DNA from 3 places in the Acidihalobacter prosperus genome. Region 3 is predicted to be linked to each of the others. Evidence: predicted binding sites of a transcription regulator. Region 3 holds the regulator's gene; each other region holds the start of a gene.
The links. Region 3 encodes FliA, which starts transcription of late flagellar genes. Its sites were predicted from a motif close to GCTAAAGTTNNNNNNNNNNCNGCCGATA; they were not measured.
Positions count from the first base shown of each region.

Region 1 (6,806 bases), on a different contig from region 3:
GCTGCGGGCGCAGACCTTCGTCCTTGCGCCCGTTGATGAACCACTGCGCCTGCTTCGGCGGCCAGTGCGCCTCGTCCAGATTCAGCCCGCGCAGCACGCGCTTGACCAGCCGCAGCTGGTCCTCGCTGTCGAGAATCTGGAAACCCTGCGGCAACCCTGCCTCGCGCCAATGGGCACGCAGCAGGCGGTGCGCGAGACCGTGAAAGGTACCAATCCACATGCCAGCGGCCGGCACCCCCATCAACGCCTCGATACGGCCGCGCATCTCGTGTGCCGCCTTGTTGGTGAAGGTGACGGCCAGCAGGCTATAGGGCGACACGCCCTCGACGCGGATCAGCCAGGCGATGCGATGGGTCAGTACGCGGGTCTTGCCGCTGCCGGCGCCGGCGAGCACCAGCACCGGCCCCGGCGGTGCGCTGACGGCCTCTCGCTGGGCATCGTTGAGTCCGGAAAGCAGATCGGTGACATCCATCCGCGCGAGTTTATCAGATGGATGTCGCCCCCCGGCCGCGCATGTTGCGGTTCAGATGCGGAAACGGCCGACCAGCCGTTGCAGCTGTTCCGCCAGCGCCTTGAGTTCATCCCCGGCGCTGGCCGTCTGCTGCGCGCCTTCCGCGCTGATCTCGGCCACCTCGTTGATGGTCAGTACGTTGCGGTTGATCTCCTCGGCGACGTGGCTCTGCTCTTCGGCCGCGCTGGCGATCTGCAGATTCATGTCGTTGATGCGCGTCACCGCCCCGGTGATCGCCCCGAGCGAGGAACCGGCGCGCGCGGCCTGATCGACGCTCAGGCTCGCCCGCTCGCGACCGCCCTGCATCGCGGCGACCGCGTCGCGGGCGCCGGCCTGCAGGCGTTCGATCATGCCCTGGATTTCCTCGGTGGACTGCTGCGTACGGCTGGCCAGGGTCCGCACCTCGTCCGCCACCACCGCGAAACCGCGTCCCTGCTCGCCGGCGCGCGCCGCCTCGATGGCGGCATTGAGTGCCAGCAGATTGGTCTGTTCGGCGATGCCGCGAATCACATCGAGCACGGTGCCGATCTGGACGCTGTCCGCCTCCAGCCTGCCGATCACCTCGCCGGCCTTCTCGACCTCTGCCGCCAGCGTATTGATCACCTCGACCGTACGTTCGACCTCGGTCTGGCCTGCGCCGGCTTCGCGACTGGCCTCGTGCGTCGCGTCGGCCGCCTCCGCGGCATGGCGGGCAACCACCTGCACGGTGGTGGTCATTTCGTTCATGGCGGTGGCCACCTGCTCGGTTTCGCGCTGCTGACGCTGCACGCCCTCGTAGGTCATGCGGGTAATGCCGGACATGCGCTCGGACGCGCCCGCGATCTGCTGGCTGGACGAGGCAACTTCGGCCACCAGCGCCTGCACCTTGCCGACGAAACGGTTGAACGACGCGGCCAGCTGCGCCACCTCGTCCCGACCGCCGGCCTCGGGCAGCCGGCGGGTCAAGTCGCCCTCGCCCTCGGCGATATCCGACAACGCCGTCCGGGTCGCACGCAGGCCGCGTGTAATCGAACGCCCAAGCAGCACAGAGAGCAGCAGCCCGATCACGGTGGCCGCCAGACCGATCGCCACACCCAGCCGGAAAATACCATCCACGCGCTGTATCACCCCATCGCGCGTGCGCACGAAACTGGCCCGCTCCTGTTCCATGAGCTTTTGCAGAGCCTTGCGGATCGGGCGCCAGCTCTTGGTTTCCTGCTGCACCAGGAGATCACGCGCCTGATTCACCTCACCGGCTTCGACCAGCCCGATGACGCGCAGCTTGAGCGCGCTGTTGGCCTGCCAGCCCTGCGCAACGGCATCCAGCTCGGCCAGGGCCTCGGCGTCGCCGCGGTAGGCCTTTTGCGCGCGGGCGAGTGCCTCGTTGAAACGCGCGATCGCCGTTTCCGTCACCTTGCGCGCGGGCTTGAGATCCGGTTCGAAGACCTTGTTGCGCGTGGAGATGCCCGACAGCAGCCCCTCGCCGTACATGACCTGCAGCGCGTTGAGACGCACCTGATCGTGTTCCACGAAACCGACGAAGGCGTTACGGATATCGCGAATGCCGAACAAGGTGACGGACAGGGCGACGAGCATCAGCAGAATCGCGAGTCCGGTGGCGGAGATGATCTTGGGTTGGATGGTCAGACGGTTGAGCAGCATGTTTCCCCCTCGCTTGCCGACGACGCCCTGTGATTCGAATGTGTATGGACGCCTTGACTAAGAATAGCTGGGCCTCAACAGGTTTTCGGCATGCAGGGCGGACACTTGAGCGAGGCGGGACGAACGGGGCGCCGGAGAGGCACAAGGGGCGGGCAAAGAAGCCGGGTGCGGAAGACCCGCACCCAGAATCCCGAGGTGCGCGTTCAGGCCCTGCGGGGGCCGTGATCGGTTGGCGCGCCGCCAAGCAGCTGCGCGAGTGTGAAAATCGAATAGGCGGCGATATAGGCCCAGACGCCGTAGACGAGGTAGTGATGGACGACCAGATCCTCGCTGAACAGACGCCCGCCGCCATGCGCGAATGCGCCGAGCAGCGCACCCGCAAAACCGGTCAGGCACAACAGACTGACCGCGCAGACGCCGACGCCTTGCGCGCACAGGCCGCCGATGCCGGTAGCCGAGCTCGGACGGATGGCATACCACCAGCGCAGCTGAAACGCCACCGCCAGCACCAGCGTCACCGCCAGCGCGTCGTGCACCCACATCCGGTCGAGCAGGCCGCCGCGGAACATGCCGTCTCCGCCGACCAGCTCGAGCAGCACGCCGATCGCGAGCATGAACAGGATGCCGCGGTTCACGCACTCGAATCCGTGGCATTCCACCTTGAAACGAGGGCCGGACTTCCCGTCCGCGCCGTCCGATGCATCCTGGTGATCATTCATCGTGGACATAGGCTCAATCTCCGCTGTCAGTATCCGAGGGATGAGGCAACTGGGTTGTCGGATTGCCCCCCGACAACGTGGGGATGAAGGTGGCAAGCGCCAGGATTTCCTGCTTGTCCAGACGCCCGGCGACGTCGCGCATGATGCCGTTGGGATCGTTCGCGCGCGTGCCGTCATGGAAATAGGTCAACTGCTCCACGAGGTAGGTCTTGTCCTGTCCGGCCAGGCGCGGGAATTCCGGCGGGATGCCCGCGCCTGTGGCGCTGTGGCAGGCTTCACAGGCCGGCACGTCGGTTGCCCGCACGCCGCCGTAATAGATGGCCTTGCCCGCGCTCCATAGCGCCTTTTCCTTGGCGTCCGTGGGAACCGGCTTCGGCTTCGGCGGCGCCAGGGAACCGAAAAATGCCACCAGATCCTCCATCTCCTTGTTGCCGTGAATGGTCTTGACGGCGTCGATCATGGTCCCCTTGGCGAGCGGATCGTCGCGCTTCTTGGAGGCGAAATCGTGCAGTTCCTTGAGCAGATACTGCGGCCATTGGCCCGCCAGATCGGGGAACCCCTTGACCGGCGAAATGCCATCCGCGCCATGGCAGACGATGCACATCGTCTTGGCGTCAGTTTTGCCCAGCTCGGGGTTGCCGCCGCTGATCACACCGATCACTCCATTCTTGGGACCTGCCAGCGCGGCACCCGAGGCCGACAGCATCAGCAGAGCGCCCAGGACATACATCGCGGGCCGGCGAGCTTGCACGGCGAATCCTTCCCTATTCGTCATTTGTCGCTCCCGAGGATTTCGCGAATAAACAGAAATATGTAGTAAAAGGTCAGCGACAGCAGCAGCAGAACCAGCGGCGCCGTCAGCGGATACATGGTTTTGAAATGCGGTGCGGTCACGAAAAAGCCCGCGCTCATGGCCGACAGCAGCAATGCCCGCCGTTCGGCGCGCTCGGCCATGCGGTAGGTCATGCTCAAGGCCAGCATCACCAGCGCGAAAAGCACCAGGTTCACGATGCCGGGGATACCGAGATCGAGCACCAGAGGCATGCCGAACACGATGGCCCAGAGACCGTTTTTATATGAGCTGCCAGGTGTGGCATTTGTCAGACCAGCGTCCATGTCCATTCCTCTTCAGTTCGGTTGCAGGGTGTTTTCCGCTCAGGCAAATCGCCCCGCAATCTAGAGAATCGCGATAATGAAACCCACCACCGTGGCCAACCCGAAACCACCGACCACGTACGGGCCGATATCGTGGCGTTCAAGTACCGACGGGTCGCTGGCGTAGCGCAGGAAGGCCACGATATCCGACACCATGGTTTTGTATTGCTCTGGGGTCATGCTGCCCTTGCGGTACAACTTGCCGTCCTTGAGATACTGACCGCCGTAGGGCGCCAGAACATTGGGCATGGCCACGCTTGGGAACACATGATTGTTCCACCCGGTTGGCCGGCTGTTGTCGAGATAGAAGCTGGTGAGGTAGGTGTAGATGAAATCCGGCCCCAGATAACGCTCGATCTGGGACAAATCGGGCGGCGGCTTGCCAAAAAACTTGGAGGCCTCCTTGTGGGTCATGGTCACGATCATGCCAGCATGGACGTTGGCTCCATCAGGCCGCATCACGTACTCGGTCAATTCCTTCTGGGTCATGCCCAGGCCCTTCATCAGATTGATGTAGCGCAGGTACTTGACGCTATGACAGGACAGGCAGTTCTGGCCAAAATATTCGGCGCCACGAATCACCGTGGCCTTGTCCATGGTGTAATGCGGCGCACGCAGCGGCGTGGCGCCCTCCGCATCGCACACATTCATCGACGCCAGCATCCCCATCGTCAGGATCGCCAGTGCCACCTTGCGGATTCTCATTGCCATATCAGTCAACTCCGATTTGATTACGCACCCGTAACATCGAAAACACGATGCCAGATCAGGCTTGTCCGCTCGCGTATTTATGCGCCGTCCATCGTCGCACCAGGCTCAATACCGGCATGGCGGCGAAAAATATGAAATACCCGATGGTGAACCAGCGCCCCCACATCGCGAGCACCGGCGTCGCCGGCTCGAAGCCGATCCAGCCAAGCACGATGTAACAGATGACCATGAAGATCAGCAGCACCTTGTACGTATTGTCGAAAAGGGGGTGCGGCTTGACTCTCGCCTCCGGACTGTTGTCGAGAAACGGCACCAAAAACATGACCACGATGGCCAGCGTCATCATGAATACGCCAAGATGCTTATCCGATATCGAGCGAAGAATCGCGTAGAACGGCCCCAGGAAAAACAACGGGCGCACGTCCGCCGGCGACTTGAGCGTATTCGCGGGCGTCGAGTTGTCCTGATCGATGAAAATATTGAAGAAAGTCGGCTCGAAAAACACGATGGCCGCGAATATCGTACCCAGCAAGGCGTAAAAAAACAGATCCTTTTCGCGAAAATAGGAGAAAAGATCGATATTGATGCTCAGCGGCTTGGGCATCGATTCGCCATATTCCGAGCCCAAGGTCATCGACAGGATCTGGTCGACCTGGCGCGAGCAGGTTCCGCAGGACGAGGCGGCACGCGTGGTCAGGCGCACGTCCTCCACGGAGGACAGATTGTGCATCTTGATTGCGCTGACGATTTCACCTTTGCTGACGGAATTGCAGGTACAGATTTCCGCGGTATCCGGCAGATTGCCAACGATATCGACGGCCTCGCCGCCACCGCTGCCGCCAGTCAGCAGGACATCGCGACGATCCGATATGTCCTCGCCGTTGCGGATCAGCTCCTTGAACCACTGCGACAGCGAGACGTCGCCGTACAGAATGCAACCGGCCACGCGGTTGTTCTTGATGCAGGCCTTTTTATAGATGCCGCGACGCTCGTCGACATAGACCAGCTCGTCGATGCCTTCTCCGGCCATGATCTGGCCCTGCGAGTACAGGTCGATTCCGGTGATCTTGAGTTGGGTCGAAGGTAGCGAGCCGCCGTAACCGGCCTCGATATCGCCCGACATGTAGCGCGCCAGCACGCGCGCCTGCTCGTAGCAGGGATCGACCAGACCGTAGGTCTTGCCCTTGTGCTGCACGCATTCGCCGATGGCGAAAATCGAAGGGTCGCTGGTTTCGAGCTGATCGTTGACCACAATGCCGCGATCCACCTTGAGGCCCGCCGCCTTCGCCAATTCCACATTGGGGATGATGCCGGCGCAAATGACCACCATGTCGGCGCGAATCTCCTCGCCGCGCTGGAAGCGTACCGCCTCGACATGCTCGTCGCCGACGATGGATTCGGTCATGCGCGGCAGGTGAAAGACGATGCCCTTATCCTCCAGGCGACGCTGCAGCAGCGCCGACCCGCCGGCATCGAGCTGGCGCTCCATCAGCCAATCGGCCAGGTGCACCACCGCCACCTCGGCGCCCTGGACACGCAGCGCGTTGGCGGCTTCCAGACCCAGCAGGCCACCGCCGATCACCACCACATGCGTGTGCTTGCCGGCGCGTTCGAGCATGTAGTCGACATCGTCGATGGTGCGGAACACCGTGACTTCCGGCAACTCGCGACCTGGGATCGGCGGCACCATGGGCTTGGAACCCACCGCGAACACCAAGTAGTCGTAGGCTTCGGTCACGCCCTGGTCCGAGGTCACGATCTTGCGTTCGCGATCCACCGACGCGATCCGATGTCCCTTGTAGAGCTTGTTGCCGCCATCGCCGACCCAGGCCTCGTCATCGATCATGATGTCGGGCAGGGAGCGTTCGTTGGCGAGCAGCGGGCTGAGCTGGATACGATCGTATGCGGAGTAGGGCTCGTCCCCGAAGACGATGATCTGGTAGCCCCCCGGCGCCTGCTTTTGCAGTTCCTTCACGAAGCGGCTGCCGGCCATGCCGTTGCCGATCACCACCACACGTTTTTGTTCTGACACCATGATTTAGACCTCGATCATTGGGATTCCGTCCGTG
Region 1 covers NZ_JQSG02000003.1:224,582-231,387, forward strand. The annotation lists gene uvrD (DNA helicase II) at 1-472, opposite strand, end outside; gene THPRO_RS07770 (methyl-accepting chemotaxis protein) at 524-2,152, opposite strand; gene THPRO_RS07775 (hypothetical protein) at 2,356-2,880, opposite strand; gene THPRO_RS07780 (c-type cytochrome) at 2,885-3,646, opposite strand; gene THPRO_RS07785 (hypothetical protein) at 3,643-3,987, opposite strand; gene THPRO_RS07790 (cytochrome c1) at 4,048-4,737, opposite strand; gene THPRO_RS07795 (FAD-dependent oxidoreductase) at 4,793-6,772, opposite strand.
Region 1: THPRO_RS07770 (methyl-accepting chemotaxis protein) is a predicted target of FliA. The motif match lies at 2,236-2,263, and genes of this name have one in related genera.

Region 2 (6,806 bases), on a different contig from region 3:
AGCCGGCGGCGTCTCAGGCCTTCTTGCCGCCCCGCCCCATCACCACCCCAAGGAATAGGCCGAGCGCCATCACCGCAAGGGTGAAGCTGATGCCGAACAGCCAGGAGCGGTTGTTGGCAATGCTCGATACCCAATGTTCGATGCGCACCTCGGCAACGTCGATCTTGCGATGCTCGGTCGCCACCACCTTGCCGTCGCGCACGAGGTAGATGTCCACGCGATAGGCGCCCAGCGGTAGCTGCGCCGGCAGCTTGATGGTGGTCGAATACAGCCGCTGGCCGAGGATCTTCACGGCATTCCCGTCCACCACGTATTGGTGATGACCCCGCTTGAGCTTGAGCAGGGCGGCCTGCAGGGTCTTGGCGTCCGTCGGTGCCGGCGAGATCTTCATGCCGGTGATCGCGTCGTCGAGTCCGAGCCCGTAGCGGCTGCGCTGGCCGGGCGGCAGGATCTTGTCCACCGGCGCCGAGGAGAGCAGGAAATAGAGGCCGGGGGTACGGTCGATGTCGTATTTGGCCACGCTCAGCCAGAACGGCCCGACGCGGCCTTTCTGCTTGATCGACACCGGCTGGTCGGGCGAGGTTACCTTGACCACGACCTGCGCCGGCTCGGACATGGCGCCGAACAGGGTGATTTCGTCGCCGGTATAGCGCGTGGAGATGTCGACGTGGTCGCGGGTCAGTTCGGTGACCAAGTTCGGCCGGGAGGCCGGTGCGGACGGACTCTGGGTCTGCGTCTGAGCCTGAGCCAGCATGGGCAGCAGCGCGAGCGCGGCGAATGCGAGTCTCGTTTTCATCGGGCAAGTACCAGGCTGTAGATGTCGTGGGGTTTGATCAGTATCCCGAACAGCATCTTCACTGCGACCGCGACCACCACCAGGGCGAGGATCAGGCGCAGCTGCTCGCCTGGCAGCCGGGCGCCGAGCTTGGTGCCCCATTGCGTGCCGAGCGCCGAACCGATGACCAGTACCAGTGCGAGGAAGGGGTCGACGGCATGATTCACGCCGGCTTGCAGAATGCTGACCTCGGCCGTGGTGAACAGCAATTGGAACAGTGAGGTGCCGACCACGACCTTGGTCGGCATGCGCAGCAGGTAGATCATCACCGGCACCATGATGAAGCCGCCGCCGACGCCCATCAGCGAGGTGAGGATGCCGACGCCGAAACCGATGACGATGGGCACGATCAGCGAAAGCCTGAGCTGCGAAACCGGGAAGTGGATCTGCAGCGGCAGTCGCGCCATCCAGCCGCCCCGGTCCCTGCTGTCCGTCGCCTCGTCCTGGCGGGCCTTGGCCTTCGAGGCGCCGCGCAGCGCGTTGAGCGATTCGATCAGCATGCTGCTGCCGACGATGCCCAGCAGGCCGACGTAGAGAAAGGTGACGATGGTGCCGAAATCGCCGCCGGCCTGCAGCACCTGGGCGATATGCACGCCGACCGCGCCGCCGGTCCAGCTGCCGATCAGCAGCACGAAGGCCATGCGGAAGTCGACGTTGCCCAGCCGCCAGTGCGCGTAGCTGCCGCTGGCGGAGGTGCCGACGATCTGCGCCGCGCCGCTGGCGACCGCGACCAGCGGGGGCACGCCGATGAACAGCAGCAAGGGCGTGATCAGGAAGCCGCCGCCGACACCGACCAGCCCGGAGAGAAAGCCGACGACGGCGCCGAAGAACAGGATGATCAGAAGATTCACATCCATGTGGGCAATGGGCAGGAAGATGTCCATGCGTTACCTCGGGTTCGCTGCAGGGTATCGGCGCTGGGCAGTCCCGGACATGACGATCGCCGGCGCCCGACGGGGTCAGGGCGCGCGTAGCTTAGAGGAAACGCGGTGGCGCTTCAAAGAGAGTCAGTCTGTGCGGCAATTAAATTAATTTATCAAAACCACCCGCTTATCGTGTGAGTTTATCGCTGTCCACGTCCACGTCCACGTCCACGTCCACGGCAAGCAGCGTGCGTATGGCGTGGCCGGCCAGGGTGAGGCCGAACAGGGCGGGCATGTAGCTGATGGTGCCGTTGACCGCGCGTGGCCGGCCGGCCGGGCCGCCTACGGGTTGATGCGGCAGTCCCTTGACCACCGGGGGTTCGTCCGAGAAGACCACCGGATAGTTGAGTCGCGCGCCCAGGGACTTGAGTGACTTGCGCATTTCGCGGGCCAGCGCGCAGGTATGGGTCTGGTTGAGAGTCACGATACGGATGCGGGTGGGGTCCAGGCGGCCGCCCGCGCCCATGCTGGAGGCGATGGGCCGTCCGGCGCGCTGGGCGGCGGCAACCAACGCGGCCTTGCAGGCGATCGAGTCGATACAGTCGAGAATGAAGTCGTAGGGCGCGCGCGCGACCAGCGCGTCAGTGTCTTCCGGGCGCAGGAAATCCGTGAGCACCGTCGTCTCGATTGTGGGATCGATGTCGTGCAGGCGTTCGGCCATCAGCTCGGCCTTGGCACGATCCAGCGTGGTGTGCAGTGCGATGATCTGGCGGTTGAGGTTGGACGGCGCGACGGTGTCGTGGTCGAGCAGGGTGATGCGGCCGATGCCGGCGCGCCCGAGCGCCTCTGCCGCGCTGCCGCCGACGCCGCCGAGACCGGCCACCAATACGTGCGCGCGGCGCAGGCGTGCGAGTCCGTCGGCGCCGACGAGGATGGCGGTGCGTTCTTGAGTGGCGGGGATTTCCGGCGACATGTTCAGGATTCCGAGGCGGCGGTTTCGCGAGCGGCCGGCAGGCCGAACAGCCTGCAGGTATTGGCCGTGGTGGCCGCGGCAATGGTACCCGAATCCGTGTCGCGCAGGGCAGCCAGGTCGGCGAGCACCTCACGGATGAAGGCCGGCTCGTTGCGCTCGCCGCGGTGTGCATGGCCGGGTTGGTCGGGGGCGTCGGTTTCAAGCAGGATGGCCTCAAGCGGCAGCGCCGCGGCGATGCGGCGCAGGCGCTGGGCGCGAGGGTAGGTCAGCGGGCCGCCGAGGCCGACGCAGAATCCTGCGTCGTGAAGCTGCATCGCCTGTTGCAGACTGCCGGAGAAACTGTGCACCACGCCACGCAGACCGGGCTGGCGACGAATGCGCTGGATGACCCGGTCCAGGGCCTTGCGTGCATGCACGATCACCGGCAGATTCCGCTCGCGCGCCAGCGCAAGCTGGGCGTCGAAGTAGCGCATCTGGGCGTCGGCGTCGAGCCCGGGAACGTAATAATCGAGACCGCATTCGCCTACCGCGACGGGCCGCTCGGCGGCTAGCCATTCGCCGAGCGCGTCCAAGTGTGCCGGCCGGTGCGCGCTCACGAACATGGGATGGAGGCCGTAGGCCGGATACAGTCCCGCGTGCGACGCAGCCAGCGCGCGCAACCGCGGCCAGCCGGCGGCGGTGACGGCGGGCAGGATGATCGCGCCCACACCCGCGCGGCGCGCACGCGCGAGCACGTCCTCGCGGTCGTTGTCGAATGCGGGGGCATCCAGGTGGCAGTGCGAGTCGACGAGTGCCGGGATCATGCCATTCACCTGCTGGGACGAGGCGATAGTTTAAACGCGTTCGCGTCGGACCCGCGCGCCCCCGGATGGGGCCGCTAAAGTCGCGCGCCCGCCGGTCGATACGCATAGACACGGCTGCGCGCCGTGACAGAACAATAATCCAGCCACGCGACAAAGGGGATCCCGTGTCCGCATTGCTTGCCCATCTCAAGATCAGACATCGTATTTGGGGCGGCTTCGGCTTCATGCTGGCCATCCTGCTGGTGGCGTCCCTGTCTGCGTTGCGCAGTTTTTCGGTCACCGAGCACCACCTGCACGAGGTGCTGGCGGAGGACCAGCCGGCCATCATCGCCGCGATGCGCGTGCGCCATGCCCTGGAGAAGACCACCACGGCCCTGGGCTACTATCTGCTCAGCAAGGAAACGGTACACCGCGAGCATTATCTCGCCGGTCTGGAGGCGCTGCAGGCAAGCGCAGACCAGCTGCTGCATACCGACCTGGTCGAGCGAAATCCCCGCTATGCGCGCGAAGTGAAGTCGCTCATCGCCCAGTTGCGGCAGTTCGCCGCCTCGCGCGACGAACTTCTCAAACTGGCCGACGATCAGCTGGCCAATATGCCGGCGGCGCAATACGCCAACGATCACGTCAACCCGCTGGCCCGCCAGCTGCAGCAGGACGTGTCGGAAATGCTGGCCTTCGACGGCGTGCCCGACGCGCACCAGTTCGCCTTGCTCCGGCAGATGTACGCGCTGCGCTACGCGCTGATCAACGTGATGAACGAAACGCGTTCCTATCTTGCGTTCCGCAGCCAGAACCAGATCGACAACATCACCCTCTTCACCGGCCAGATCCGCTCCCTGATCGGAAAGCTGGCGCCGGAGGAGGATTCGATGACCTTCGAGCAATCGGCCGCCTTCGATGATTTCAAGCGGCAATACCCGGCTTTTGCCGATCATCTGAAAGAAATGATCCGCATCCAGAGCGGACCGCGCTGGCGTACCGACGCCTATCTGATCCGTACCCGCATCGGTCCGCTGCAGGAGCGGATTTCGGGGGCGCTGGGAACCCTGATCAAGGCCCTGAACGCACGTACGCTGGAAGGTAGCCAGCGTTTGATCGGTAACGTCGCCCAGACGCGCCTGACCATCAGTCTGCTGCTGGGACTCGGCTTGCTGCTGGGCCTGATCGCCGCCTGGGCCATCGGACGCTCGATCACGCGTCCGCTCAACCGGACCGTCGCCACCCTGCGCGACATCGCCGAGGGCGAGGGCAATCTTACCGCGCGCATCGAAACACACGCGCGCGACGAGCTTGGGGATCTGGCGCAGGCCTTCAATACCTTCGTAGGCAAGATTCAGACCCTGGTGGTGCAGGTGGCCCGTTCGATCGACGAACTGGGTGCTGCGGCGGGGCGGGTCGAGGACATCACCCGCGAAACCCACGGCGGCGCCGCGCGCCAGCAGAACGAGAGCGGGCTGCTGGCAACGGCGATCACCGAGATGGCCGCCAGTGCGGATGAGGTGGCGCGACACGCCGCGGAGGCGGCGCAGTCCGCCGAGCGCGCCGGCGATTCCTCGCGCAGCGGCCGCGGGGTGGTGGACGACACCACGCGCGCCATCGAGTCGCTCGCGGCGCGGGTGGAAGACGCCAGCCGGGTGATGAACCGCCTGGGCAAGGACAGTGAACGCATCGGCGAAATCCTGGATGTCATACAGGGTATCGCCGAGCAAACCAATCTGCTGGCGCTCAACGCCGCCATCGAGGCGGCCCGTGCCGGTGAGCAGGGACGCGGATTCGCGGTCGTCGCGGACGAGGTGCGCGGCCTGGCCTCGCGCACGCAGGAGGCGACCGGGCAGATTCAGCAAATGGTCGAACGTCTGCAGGGGGGCGCGCACGACGCCGTGGACACCATCGGCCAGAGCGCAGAGGCGGCCCGCGAGGTGGTCGTCCAGGCCACGCAGGCGCGCGGCGCCCTGGGCGACATCGCGACCGCTGTCACCACGATCACCGATATGAACGCGCAGATCGCCACCGCGGCCACCGAGCAGCAAACCGTTGCCGAGGAAATCAACCGCAATATCGTCGCCATCAACGGCATCGCCGAGGAAACGGCGGCCGGCACGCGTCAACTGGAGTCCGCCAGCGCCCAGCTGGCGGATATTGCACAGCGCCTGCAGCGGCTGGTGGGGCAGTTCCGCATCGCCTGATGCGTATCGCGCCCTGGCGGCGCGATACGCAAAGTCATTACGGGCAGGGGTAGGGGTGCTGCTCGTGTATGCGCTCGATGGCTGCGAGCACCGTGTCGTCGAGGTTGATCTCGGCGCTGCCGATGTCCTCGTCGAGCTGTTCCAGCGTGGTCGCGCCGATGATGTTGCTGGTTACGAAGCCGCGGCTGTTGACGTAGGCCAGTGCCATCTGGGTGAGGCTCAGGCCGTGTTCGGCCGCGAGAGTGGCGTACTGCGCCACGATGCCGTCGACATAGGGTGCGTTGTAGCGCTGGAAGCGCTCGAACAGGGTGATGCGCGCACCGGCCGGCCGCTTGCCGCCGAGATATTTGCCGCTGAGCACGCCGAAGGCGAGCGGCGAATAGGCCAGCAGGCCGAGGCCTTCGCGGTGCGCCACTTCGGCGAGTCCCGCCTCGAAGCTGCGGTTGAGCAGGCTGTAGGGGTTCTGGATGCTCGCCGGACGCGGCAGGCCGAGGGTTTCGGCCAAGTGCAGGTAGCGCATCGCGCCCCAGGGCGTTTCGTTGGACAGGCCGATGTGGCGGATCTTGCCCTGCTCCACCAGGCGCGCCAGCGCGGTCAGGGTTTCCTCGATCGGGGTGGCGTCCTCGTCGGGGTCGTGGGTATAGCCGAGCTGGCCGAAGAAGTTGGTGTTGCGGTCCGGCCAGTGCACTTGATAGAGGTCGATCACGTCGGTGTTGAGGCGGCGCAGGCTGTCCTCGACGGCCTGCGCGATGTGGGTCGCCGTCAGGCGCGGGCCACCGCGCAGATAGCCGAGGCCATTGCCGGGGCCGGCCACCTTGCTGGCGAGCACGATGTCGTCGCGACGCCCCGTCTTCTTGAGCCAGCTGCCGATGTAGGACTCCGTGCGTCCCTGGGTTTCCGCGCGTGGCGGCACGGGGTACATCTCGGCGGCGTCGACGAAATTGATGCCGGCGGCCAGGGCGCGGTCGAGCTGTGCGTGTGCCTCGGCTTCGGTGTTCTGCTCGCCGAAGGTCATGGTGCCGAGGCAGATCAGACTGACCGACAGGTCGGTATGTCCCAGGGGACGATGTTGCATGCGGGGGCTCCTTGGGTGCGTGGGCGATGAGTCAGAGAAACAGGGTGAGAACGCCGGTGAAACCGTAAAGC
Region 2 covers NZ_JQSG02000003.1:385,824-392,629, reverse strand. The annotation lists gene THPRO_RS08550 (MBL fold metallo-hydrolase) at 1-2, shown strand, start outside; gene THPRO_RS08545 (TIGR02186 family protein) at 14-796, opposite strand; gene THPRO_RS08540 (sulfite exporter TauE/SafE family protein) at 793-1,719, opposite strand; gene THPRO_RS08535 (tRNA threonylcarbamoyladenosine dehydratase) at 1,886-2,671, opposite strand; gene THPRO_RS08530 (TatD family hydrolase) at 2,674-3,474, opposite strand; gene THPRO_RS08525 (HAMP domain-containing methyl-accepting chemotaxis protein) at 3,639-5,660, shown strand; gene THPRO_RS08520 (NADP(H)-dependent aldo-keto reductase) at 5,698-6,735, opposite strand; gene THPRO_RS08515 (FIST signal transduction protein) at 6,767-6,806, opposite strand, start outside.
Region 2: THPRO_RS08525 (HAMP domain-containing methyl-accepting chemotaxis protein) is a predicted target of FliA. The motif match lies at 3,548-3,575, and genes of this name have one in related genera.

Region 3 (6,806 bases):
TGGAGAAGGTGACATCCACGCTGGGCCGGTAATGCAGCTCGGGAGGGCTCTGGCTGATACGCACACGCAACGCACCGGGGCTGCCTTCCACGCTCATCTGCAGGCCGCCCGGCGCCAGCAGCGCCACGCCTGGACGCAAGGCCGTCTGATCCTTGGCCTCGCGTACCTCTATCTTGCACAACCCGTTGAGACGTTCGGCGAATGCCGGCGTAAACGCGGCCGGCATATGCTGGATCAACAGCAGTGGCCGGCTGAAATCGGCCGGCAGGGCCGTGAGTACTTTCTGCAGCGCCACGGGGCCGCCGGTCGACGTGCCGATCAGCACCAGCCGGCATTGCGTCAGTTTGCCGATCCGGCCGTGCGGCGCCGGCGTTCGCACCGGCGCACGAACAGGCCGCGCGCCGGCCGTCCCGAGCGGGGGTGGCGCCGGCCGACGTCGCGCCAGCGTCTTGACGCGCTGGCAGAGCACGCGACCCACCTCCGTCCGATCCCGCGCGATTTCCTCGAACTGTTTGGGCAGGAAATCGGCCGCGCCGGCATCCAGCGCGTCCAGCGTCGCCTTCGCGCCTTCGTGCGTCAGCGAGGAAAACATCAGAATCGGCCGCGGATGACTGGCCATGATCTGTCGCGCGGCGGAAATGCCGTCCATCACAGGCATCTCGATATCCATGGTCACGATGTCGGGCTTGTGCTCGGCCACGCTGGCCACCGCCTCTCGGCCATTGGTGGCGACCGCGACCACTTCGATTTCCGGATCGGATTCCAACATGCCACGCACGGCGCGCCGGAAGAAGGCGGAGTCGTCGACCACCAAAACACGTACTTTCATTCTCAATCCTTGCAATCAGAGATGCCGATGCCGGGCATGGGGTTCAGGCCACCATTCCGCGTGAACGCATGAGTCCCGGCAAATCCAATATCAGGGCCAGATGGCCGTCGCCTGTAATCGTCGCGCCGGCGTATCCGGGTACGTTGCGCAGCCCCGGCCCCAGCGGCTTGATGACGACCTCCTCCTGCCCCAGCAATTCGTCGACCACATAACCCACGCGTCGATTGTCGACATAGGCGACCACCACGTGCCCAAGCGGGTCGACGCCAGCGGCGCCCCGCCCGCCCTTGAGTCCCAGCCATTCGCCGAGGCGCACCAGCGGAAGCGCCTTGCCGCGCACCAGCACGACCTCGCGATTGTCGACGATCTTGGTCTGGGTAAGGTCCAGATCCAGAATTTCGCCGATCGAGCTGAGGGGAATGGCGAACGGACGCTGCCGGATCTTGACCATCAAGGTCGGCACGATCGCCAGCGTCAACGGCAGGCGAATGCGAATGAGCGTGCCTCTGCCTAGCACCGAATCGATTTCGATGGCGCCATTGAGTCCGGCAATCCGCGTCTTGACCACATCCATGCCGACCCCGCGCCCGGAAACGTCGGAGACCTGTTCCTTGGTGGAGAACCCGGGCCGGAAAATCAGATCGAAGGATTCAGTGTCGGTCATCCGCTGCGCGAGGGTTTCGTCTATGAGCCCTTTCTCGATCGCCTTGGCACGCAGGACCGACGCATCCATGCCCTTGCCGTCGTCTTCGATCACCAGGAGAATATGGTCGCCCTGCTGCGCGGCCGACAGCACCAGGCGCCCCTTGGGCGGCTTGCCCTGGGCACGGCGGTCTTCCGGCATTTCGATGCCATGGTCGACGGAATTCCGCACCAGGTGGACCAGTGGATCGGCCAACGCCTCCACGAGATTCTTGTCGAGCTCGGTCTCCTCGCCACGCAGTTCGAGATCCACTTCCTTCTTCAGGCTCTTGGCCAGGTCGCGCACCACGCGGGGGAAACGGCCAAACACCTTTTTGATCGGCTGCATGCGCGTGTGCATGACCGCCACCTGGAGATCCGTGGTTACCAGCTCGAGGCTGGAAATCGCACCGGCCACGGTTTCATCCTTGATTTGCGTACCCAGGGTCACCAGGCGGTTGCGCACCAGCACCAGCTCCCCGACCAGATTCATGATGTCGTCCAGTCGCTTGACATCAACACGCACGGTACTTTCCGCCGCAGGCGCCGCGGCTGCCGGTGCCGGGGCGCGGGCGGTTGGCGCGGGTGCGGCACCCTTGGCCGTTTGCCTGGACGCGTCTCCGGTCTCTTCCTTCGGCACCACCGTTGCGGCTGGAGCGGGTTCCGGCTCGGCCGCCACTTCGGGTTTCGCAGGCACCGTATCCTGCGACGCAATCACACCCGCCTTTTGACCCGGAGAAGCCCCTTTGCCATAAAGCTGATCGAGCAAGGCATCGAACTCGGCCTCGCTGATCTCGTCGTTATCGGCGGCCGCGGCGCCGGGTGCCGGGGTCGGCGTAGCGGGCGGCGGTGCACTCACGGCACCGGTATGCTTGCCCTGACCATGCAGTTGATCCAGCAGCGCCTCGAATTCGTCGTCGGAAATTTCGTCGCTGGCCGCTGCGCCGGACGCAGGCTCCGACGGCATCTCGCCCGTCGCATCGAGCATGGCCTCGAAGGCGGCATCCGCATCGTCGCCGGAGGCCGGCGGATCGACATCGGCCGGCGGCTCCGGGGGGGCAGCTTCCACACGCTGCGCGCCGCCGGCCGGCGAAACGCCCGCGACCAGATCCGCAAGACGACGCATGAGTTCGTCTTCGGCCGGCTCCGGCGCGACACCGCCACGCAGGTTGTCGAACATCACGTTCAACGCATCGAGCACGGCGAGGATGACGTCCATGAGGTCGCCGTCCACCGTGCGCTCACCCTGGCGCAATTGATTGAACACGTCCTCGGCGTGATGGCACACGTCAACCAGCGGCGTGAGTGCCAGAAAACCGGCGCCGCCCTTGATCGTATGGAAACCGCGAAAAATCGCGTTGAGCAGATCGGCATCCGCTGGATTCTGCTCAAGCTCGAGCAATTGCCCGCCGAGCCCGTCGAGGATCTCGCCGGCCTCGACCAGGAAATCCTGCAGCAGTTCGTCGTCAGCACCCATGCTCATGTCGTCTCCTGGGCCCTTTGGGGAATATGGTTATCATGCGTGCGGCCCGCGCACGACGTTCAGAAGCCCAGGCTGGAGAGCAGGTCATCGACTTCGTCCTGCCCGCTCACGATACCTGCCTTGTCCACGCCGGGAACGGCGGGGCCGAAACCCTTGCCGCTGGATTCGTCGGCTGGCGTTTCAGCAACCTGCTTGCCCTCCATCTTCAGAAGGCGCTCGCTCGCCACCTTGACGATACCGACCAGACCCTCCTCGACCTCCTGCACCAGTTCGATCACCCTGCGGATCACCTGACCGGTGAGATCCTGGAAGTCCTGAGCCATCATCACATCCGAAAGCTGAGTGGAAACGGCCGAAATTTGTTGTTTGACATCGGCCAGAAAGTCGTCCAGAGACCCGCCCAGCTCACGGAACTCCTCCACGCTCAACTCCCGCCGCTTAAACTTGGACCAGCCCTCGGAAAGGGACTCGGCACGCTGGCTCAGCTCCGTCAGGCGCGGCATGCTGTCTTCGATCGCGTTCAGTGTGCGATGCGCCGCCTGCTCTGTCAGCGTAACGACATAACTGAGCCTTTCTTTAGCGTTGGGGATTTCCTCATGCGTGATTTCGATCACCCGCGAGTCGAGCCGGAAATTGTTCAGTGCCTCGTGCAGATCGCGCGTGAGCCGCCCCAACTCGTTGAAAAGCGTTCGATCCTGTTGCACGCCCAGCGATGACAGCAAATCGCCGACCGGTCCTTCGTCGCCAGCTTCCAGGGCGGACACGAGCAGGCGCGCCAGCACCAGTCGGTCGTCGTTGCCCGGTCCACCCTGCTTGTCGTCCTCGTTCTTATCCACGGCTGCGTCTCTCCCGTATCCGCCTCAACCTTCGATTCGCTCAAAAATCTTGTCGATCTTTTCCTTGAGCGTCTCAGCGGAAAAGGGTTTGACCACATATCCGTTAACGCCGGCCTGCGCCGCCTCGACGATCTGATCGCGGCGTGCCTCGGCCGTCACCATCAGCACCGGCAGCTTGGCCAGCTTCGGATCGGCGCGCACGGCCTTGAGCAGCTCGATGCCTGGCATGATCGGCATGTTCCAGTCCGTCACCAGAAAATCGAATTTCCCCGATTGCAACATCGGCAGCGCCGTGCTGCCATCGTCGGCCTCGGCTGTATTATTGAAACCCAGCTCTCGCAGCAGGTTTTTGATGATGCGCCGCATCGTGGAAAAATCGTCCACGATGAGAATCTGCATGTTCTTATCCACGAAAACACTCCTTGAGATTCAACCTGCCTAACCCCGGCGGCACCATCAGGTCCGCCAGTCGACCATCCTCGCCCGCAACCGCATCAGTGCCTGGCTGTGGATCTGTGACACTCTCGATTCCGACACGCCCAGCACCTCCCCGATTTCGCGCAAGTTCAGTTCCTCGTCATAATACAGCGACAGCACCAGGGCCTCGCGTTCCGGCAACGAGCCGATCGTCCTGGCCAGCGCCTGCCGGAAACGCTCGCCCGAGAGCTGATCGAACGGCCCGGACATTCGCGCATCCCCGGTACGGGCGCCATCGTGCCCGTCCTCATCCTCACCGTCGCCGAAGGCCTCCTCGAAGCTGAAGACCTGATACCCCGTCGCTTCGCGCAGCAGCCGGTGGTATTCCTCCAGCGACACGCCCATCTCGCTGGCGACTTCAGTCGCGCGGGCGGCGCGCCCGAGCCGATTTTCGACCGTTCTGAGCGCAGACGATATTTCACGCGCCTTGCGATGCACGGAGCGCGGCGCCCAATCGTTTCGACGCACCTCGTCGAGCATGGCGCCGCGCACGCGGATACCCGCATAGGTTTCGAAGCTCGCACCCTGCCCGGCATTGTAATGCTTCGCCGCCTCGATCAAACCGACGATTCCCGTCTGCACCAGATCGTCCAGCTGCACGTTCGGCGGCAGGCGGTGAATCAGGTGGTAGGCGATCCGCTTGACCATGGGGGCATGCTCGGCCACCAGGCGGTCGACATCGGCGGCCTCGCGCACAGGGTACATATTCAATCCGCCCACTGCAGGTCGGCAGGCGCCGGCGCATGCACCAGACGCTCCACGAAAAACTCCAGATGCCCACGCGAACCCATCTGCCTGGGTAGATTATCGGCCTTGGCTGCCAGATTCTTGAATGCCCTGCCGGCCGGACCGCCAGGATAGAGCTCGACTACCGCCGCCTGGCGCTGCACCGCCTGCCGCAGCAGCGGGTCTTCGGGCACGGCGCCGAAATAATGCAGGGTCACATCGAGAAAACGGCTGCACACCGCCGCCATCTTGCGGTACAGGGCGCTGCCCTCCTGCTCGTCGCGAACGCGATTGGCCAGCACGTGGAAGCGCTCGATCTGATGTTCGCGGCTGAGCACCTTGATCAGTGCGTAGGCATCGGTCATCGAAGCAGGCTCGTCGCAGACGACCACGATCACGTCCTGAGCCGCGCGCGTGTAACTGACCACGTCCTCCGAAATACCCGCAGGCGTATCGACGATCAGCACGTCCAAGGGCAGGCTCAATTCGCTGAAGGCGCGAATCAGACCGGCATGTTCCGCCTGGGTGAGATCGGCCATGTGCGAAATGCCGGACGCCGCCGGCACCACGTGTATGCCGCGTGGGCCGCTGACCAGAATCTCGTCGAGCGTGCATTCACCGCTCATCACGTGGGAAAGATTGACCCTCGGCTGCAGGCCCAGCATGACGTCCACATTGGCAAGACCGAGATCGGCGTCCATGAGCATGACCTCGCGGCCGCGACCCGCCAGCGCCACTGCGAGATTGACGGATACGTTGGTCTTGCCGACGCCGCCCTTGCCGCTGGCCACCGCCATCACCCGCACCGGCCGCGACTCGCGCACGCGCTTCAAGCCTTCGGCCTGGTCCACCGCCTCACCCGACATAAGCATATCGATCGCTTCCCATGTGTTGTCCCCGCCTGCCGTTCGCCGACGGCTCTCTTTCCCGGCGTTTGACCAAGGCCAGCGCCTGGCTGACGATGCGCTGCACTCTGGCCGGCTCGAGATCTTCGGCCACCCGCTGCCCCGTACCCAGATAACTCAGCGGCAGACCGGCGCGTATCAATGCCGACAGCGACGGACCCAGGGCCTCGGCTTCGTCGAACTTGCTCAGGATCGCGCCGCTGAGCGGCACACGGCCGAAACGGCGCGCCGTCTCGCCGAGCACGTCGCGCGCGGCGTTGGCGGCCAGGACCAGATACAGACGCATCTCGGGGATCGCGGCCAGGGCCTGCAACTCCGCCGCCAGCCGCGCGTCGCGCGGCGCAATGCCGGGCGTGTCCACCAGAATCAGTCTTTTGTCGGTCTGTCCGGCGATGACCTTGGCCAGCGCATCGGCGTCGTCCGCCTGGTACACAGGTACGCCGAGCAGCTGACCCAGGGTGTTCAACTGGGCCTGCGCACCAATTCTATAGCCGTCGGTGCTGACCAGCGCCACCCGCCCTCGGCCATGACGAATGAGATGGCGCGCCGCCAGCTTGGCCAGCGTGGTGGTTTTGCCCACGCCCGTGGGGCCGACGAGCGCGACCACGCCGCCTTCCTGCACAATTTCGTCGTGGCCGACCGCCAGCCGACTTCCGAGTGCCTGGAGCCCCTGACGCCAGGCTTCGCGATCGTCGCTCGCCGCACTCGCCCTTGCGGACAGTTCCCGCGCCAGATCGGGATCGACGCCCATACGTTCGAACTGCCTGACCACCTCCGCGCGCCTGGGATGTTCGCGCGCGAACTCGCGCCAGGTCAGTTGCGAGAGCTGGTTTTCCAGCAACCCGCGCATCGAAGCCAATTCGCGCTGC
Region 3 covers NZ_JQSG02000002.1:81,281-88,086, forward strand. The annotation lists gene THPRO_RS04320 (protein-glutamate methylesterase/protein-glutamine glutaminase) at 1-829, opposite strand, end outside; gene THPRO_RS04325 (chemotaxis protein CheA) at 873-2,993, opposite strand; gene THPRO_RS04330 (protein phosphatase CheZ) at 3,053-3,829, opposite strand; gene THPRO_RS04335 (chemotaxis response regulator CheY) at 3,854-4,228, opposite strand; gene THPRO_RS04340 (RNA polymerase sigma factor FliA) at 4,286-5,011, opposite strand; gene THPRO_RS04345 (MinD/ParA family protein) at 5,014-5,898, opposite strand; gene flhF (flagellar biosynthesis protein FlhF) at 5,888-6,806, opposite strand, start outside.